DNA from 2 places in the Streptomyces sp. NPDC030809 genome. Region 1 is predicted to be linked to the other one. Evidence: predicted binding sites of a transcription regulator. Region 1 holds the regulator's gene; the other holds the start of a gene.
What was found. The regulator HspR, encoded in region 1, represses chaperone genes until heat shock. The targets are predictions, from matches to a motif close to TTGAGNNNNNNNNNCTCAA.
Positions count from the first base shown of each region.

Region 1 (2,453 bases):
CCCCAAGGACGCCACCGAGGCCGAGATCAAGAAGGCGTACCGGAAGCTCGCCCGCGAGTTCCACCCGGACGCCAACAAGGGCAACGCCGAGGCCGAGGAGCGCTTCAAGGAGATCTCCGAGGCGAACGACGTCCTCGCGGACCCCAAGAAGCGCAAGGAGTACGACGAGGCCCGCGCACTGTTCGGCAACGGCGGGTTCCGTCCCGGCCCGGGCGCCGGCGGATCCTTCAACTTCGACCTGGGCGACCTCTTCGGGGGCGCCCAGGGCGGGGCCGGCGGGTTCGGCGGCGGACTGGGCGACGTCTTCGGCGGCCTGTTCAACCGGGGCGGCGCGGGTGCGGGCACCCGGACCCAGCCGCGCCGGGGCCAGGACATCGAGTCCGAGGTCACCCTGAGCTTCACCGAGGCGGTGGACGGGGCCACGGTCCCGCTCCGCATGTCCTCCCAGGCACCCTGCAAGGCCTGCGCCGGCACCGGCGACCAGAACGGCACCCCGCGGGTGTGCCCGACCTGCGTGGGCACCGGCCAGGTCTCCCGCGGCGGCGGTGGCGGGTTCTCCCTCACCGACCCGTGCGTGGAGTGCAAGGGCCGCGGCCTGATCGCGGAAACCCCCTGCGAGGTCTGCAAGGGCAGCGGCCGGGCCCGTTCCTCGCGCACCATGCAGGTCCGCATCCCGGCGGGCGTCTCCGACGGGCAGCGGATCCGGCTGCGCGGCAAGGGCGCGCCCGGCGAGCGCGGCGGTCCGGCCGGGGACCTGTACGTGGTGGTCCACGTGGGCAGCCACCCGGTCTTCGGCCGCAAGGGCGACAACCTGACCGTCACCGTGCCGGTCTCCTTCGTGGAGGCCGCGCTCGGCGCCGAGGTGAAGGTGCCCACCCTGGGCGGCCCCTCGGTCACCCTGAAGCTGCCCCCGGGCACGCCGAACGGGCGGACGATGCGGGCCCGCGGCAAGGGGGCGGTCCGCAAGGACGGCACCCGCGGGGACCTGCTGGTCACCGTGGAAGTGGCCGTGCCCACCGAGCTTTCGGACAACGCCCGCGAGGCGCTGGAGAACTTCCGCGCCGCCACCGCGGGCGAGGATCCGAGGGAAGAGCTGTTCCAGGCCGCGAAGGGAGCTTGACGCGATGAACCACGGCAATCCCGGTCCCCCCGGCACCCCCGGAAACATGGACGGCCGTCGGCGCAATCCGTACGAACTCACCGACGAGTCGCCGGTGTACGTCATCTCCGTCGCGGCCCAGCTCTCCGGTCTGCACCCGCAGACCCTGCGCCAGTACGACCGGCTCGGCCTGGTCTCCCCGGACCGCACGGCCGGCCGGGGCCGCCGCTATTCGGCCCGTGACATCGAACTGCTCCGCACGGTGCAGCAGTTGTCGCAGGACGAGGGCATCAACCTGGCCGGGATCAAGCGGATCATCGAGCTGGAGAACCAGGTGGCCGCGCTCCAGCAGCGCGTCGCCGAACTCGCGGCGGCCGTGGACGGGGCCGCCGTGGCCATGAAGCAGCGCGAGGCCCAGGTGCACGCCTCGTACCGGCGCGACCTGGTGCCGTACCAGGACGTCCAGCAGACCAGCGCGCTGGTCGTCTGGCGGCCCAAGCGGTCCGCCGACTGACGGGGGCCCGTACGGCCCCTCTCGTACGCGTGAAGGCCCCGCCCGGCAGGCCCGGACGGGGCCTTCGCGCGTGGAGCTCCGCGCCGCGCGCCTCAGTCGTCCAGCGGGTCGTCCGCGAGCTCGTGCCCCGGGGCGTCCAGGATGCCCGACTGGGCGATCAGGTAGCCGAGTTGGGCGCGGCTGCCGCTGCCGAGGTGGGTGGCGAGCTTGGCGATGTGCGCCCGGCAGGTGCGGACGTTCATGCCGAGCCGGCGCGCGATGGCCTCGTCCACGTGCCCCTCGACGAGCAGGTGGGCGATGGAGCGCTGGACCCCGGAGATGCCCGAACGGGTGGTGCTGTACGGGATCTGCTCGCGCAGCGGCACGGCCCGCGCCCAGAGCTGCTCGAACACCTTGATGAGGTAGGCGACCAGGCCCGGGTGGCGCAGTTCCAGGGCCACCTGCCGGTCGTCGCTGGCGGGGATGAAGGCGACCGTGGTGTCGAAGATGATGAGCCGTTCGAACAGCTCCTCCAGGGTGCGGACCTCGACCTTTCCGGCCGAGATGCGCTCCACGTAGGCGAGGGTGCCGCGGCTGTGGCGGGCCGTGTGCTGGTACAGGGTCCGGATGCTGACCCCGCGGTCGGTGAGCGGCTGGTCGCGCTCCAGGGCCTCGGTGAGGGCGATGACGGGCCGGGCCCCGCCGGGCTGGATCGTCAGCATCTCGGTGTGGCAGTCGGCCGTGGCCAGGTTGAGGGCCGCGTTGATCCGGTCGATGCCCTCCAGGACGGTGATGGCGTGCGTACTGGCCGGATTCTGGGCGCTGATGGCCAGGAAGGGTTCGAACGCGTCGGAGAGCTCC
Region 1 is NZ_JBVIDV010000003.1:79,889-82,341, reverse strand. It holds gene dnaJ (molecular chaperone DnaJ) at 1-1,120, shown strand, start outside; gene ACZ407_RS05080 (heat shock protein transcriptional repressor HspR) at 1,167-1,613, shown strand; gene ACZ407_RS05075 (helix-turn-helix transcriptional regulator) at 1,706-2,453, opposite strand, start outside.

Region 2 (2,453 bases), on a different contig from region 1:
GCGGCCAGCTCCCGCATGGAGAACGGCTTGGTCATGTAGTCGTCCGCGCCCACCCCGAGGCCGACCAGCAGGTCCGTCTCGTCGTCGCGGGCCGTCAGCATCAGCACGGGCACCGGGCGCTGCGCCTGCACCCGCCGGCAGACCTCCAGCCCGTCGAAGCCCGGCAGCATCACGTCGAGCACCAGCAGGTCGGGCAGCCAGCCCTCGGCGGCGGCCACGGCGGCGGGGCCGTCGGCGGCCGTCTCCACCTGGAAGCCCTCGGCCCGCAGCCGGGCGGCGATGGCCTCCGCGATGGTCTGGTCGTCCTCGACGACGAGGACCCGCCGCTGGGCGCCGGGGGTTGCCGCTGCCGCGCTGTGGGTGTGTGCCTGTTCCATGCCCCGCCCCTGTTCGGCCGTACTCGCTGCTCGTCGTCGTCCTCGTCGCCCGGACCGGCCCGCCGGGAGGTGCAGAGGTCGGGTCGGTGATCCGCGCGATGGGGAGCAGCGTAGAGGAGTCCCGCAGCACCGGCCATGCCCGGTGGGTCCAGGTCAGGACGGCCCGGGCAAGGGGCACCTCTTGGGTGGGCAACGGGCTGAATCCGGCATTCCGGATCGTCCGGAAGGGGGCGTCTAGAACGGGGGGAGGGCCTTCAGGACCGCGTCGAGGCCCGGGGGCAGGACCGTCTCCTGCGCGGCCACCTCGCGGCCCGCGTGCACGAAGGCGTACGTGAAGGTGTCGTAGGACTGCGGGTCCGTGCTGACCCGCGGCAGGCGGGGGAAGTCGGCGGCGGCCAGCGCCTCGCGCAGCTTCGCCAGCCGCGCCCCGGTGAGCCGGCCGGTGCCCGTCTCCCTGCCGTGGTCGAGCCGCCGGTACGAGCCGTCCCCCGCGACCAGGATGCTCTTGTGCTCCCGGCCGGTGTAGCCGCCGCTGCGGGTCACCGTCACCAGGCGCTGGTCGGCGCGGGTGGCCTGCGGGGCGGGGGCCGTGGGAGACGGCCCGCCGGGGGAGGCGGGCGGGGCCGGCGAGCCGGCGGGGGCCGCGGCGGAGCGGGACGGGCCGGCCGGAGGGTCCGCGGCCTCCGTGCCGGGGGCGCAGGCCGCGAGGACCAGCGCCGCGCCCAGGACGGCCGCCGCCGTACGCACCTTGCCCATGCCCAACCTCCGGGAACGCGGGGACCGCCGAGCCCGAGTATGCGGCCCGCGGGCCGGTACGTCAGCCCGGCGGGGGATCCGGAACGGAGCCGTCCGTGCGCGTTCGCCGTCGGCGAACGGGAGTTGGGGAACACCGGGCCGCGCAGATGCATTGAGTCGGCATAGCTCAACTTCACTGCCGGAGGGAAGATCATGGCTTCGACGTCCGTACCGCTCACCCTGCCCGTGCTGCCGCTTGACGACGAGGTCGTGCTGCCGGGCATGGTGGTGCCGCTCGACCTCTCCGACACGGAGGTGCGCGCGGCCGTCGAAGCAGCCCAGGCCGCGGCCGGCGGCGGGAGCGGCAAACCCAAGGTGCTCCTGGTGCCGCGCATCGACGGCAAGTACGCCGCGACCGGCGTGCTGGGCACCGTCGAGCAGGTGGGCCGGCTCTCCGACGGGGACCCCGGCGCGCTCATCCGCGGCCGCGGCCGCGTGCGCATCGGGGCCGGGACCACCGGCCCCGGTGCGGCCCTGTGGGTGGAGGGCGAGACCGTGCCCGAGGAGGTCCCCGATCCGCTGCCCGGGGCCGTGGCCGAGCTGGTCAAGGAGTACAAGGCGCTGGCCACCAGCTGGCTCCGCAAGCGCGGGGCCTGGCAGGTCGTGGACCGGGTGGCCCAGATCGAGGGCGTGTCGGCCCTCGCCGACAACTCCGGCTACTCGCCCTTCCTGACCACCGCGCAGAAGGTCGAGCTGCTGGAGACCTCCGACCCGGTGGCCCGCCTCCGGCTGGCCGTCAAGCAGCTCGGCGAGCACCTCGCCGAGGAGGACGTGGCCGAGTCCATCGCCAAGGACGTCCAGGACGGCGTGGACAAGCAGCAGCGCGAGTTCCTGCTGCGCCGCCAGCTGGAGGCCGTGCGCAAGGAGCTGCGCGAGCTGAACGGCGACCCCGAGGGCGAGGAGTCCGACGACTACCGCGCCCGGGTGGAGGCCGCCGACCTGCCGGAGAAGGTCCGCGAGGCCGCCCTCAAGGAGGTGGACAAGCTCGAACGCTCCAGCGACCAGAGCCCCGAGGGCTCCTGGATCCGCACCTGGCTGGACACCGTGCTCGAACTCCCCTGGAACGAGCGGACCGAGGACGCGTACGACATCCGGGGCGCCCGGGCCGTCCTCGACGCCGAACACGCGGGCCTCGACGACGTCAAGGAGCGCATCACCGAGTACCTCGCGGTCCGCAAGCGCCGCTCCGACCGCGGCATGGGCCTGGTCGGCGGGCGCCGCGGGGGCGCCGTGCTCGCCCTCGTCGGCCCGCCCGGCGTCGGCAAGACCTCGCTCGGCGAG
Region 2 is NZ_JBVIDV010000016.1:151,763-154,215, forward strand. It holds gene ACZ407_RS21985 (response regulator transcription factor) at 1-377, opposite strand, end outside; gene ACZ407_RS21990 (hypothetical protein) at 612-1,133, opposite strand; gene lon (endopeptidase La) at 1,326-2,453, shown strand, end outside.
Region 2: lon (endopeptidase La) is a predicted target of HspR. The motif match lies at 1,285-1,303, and genes of this name have one in related genera.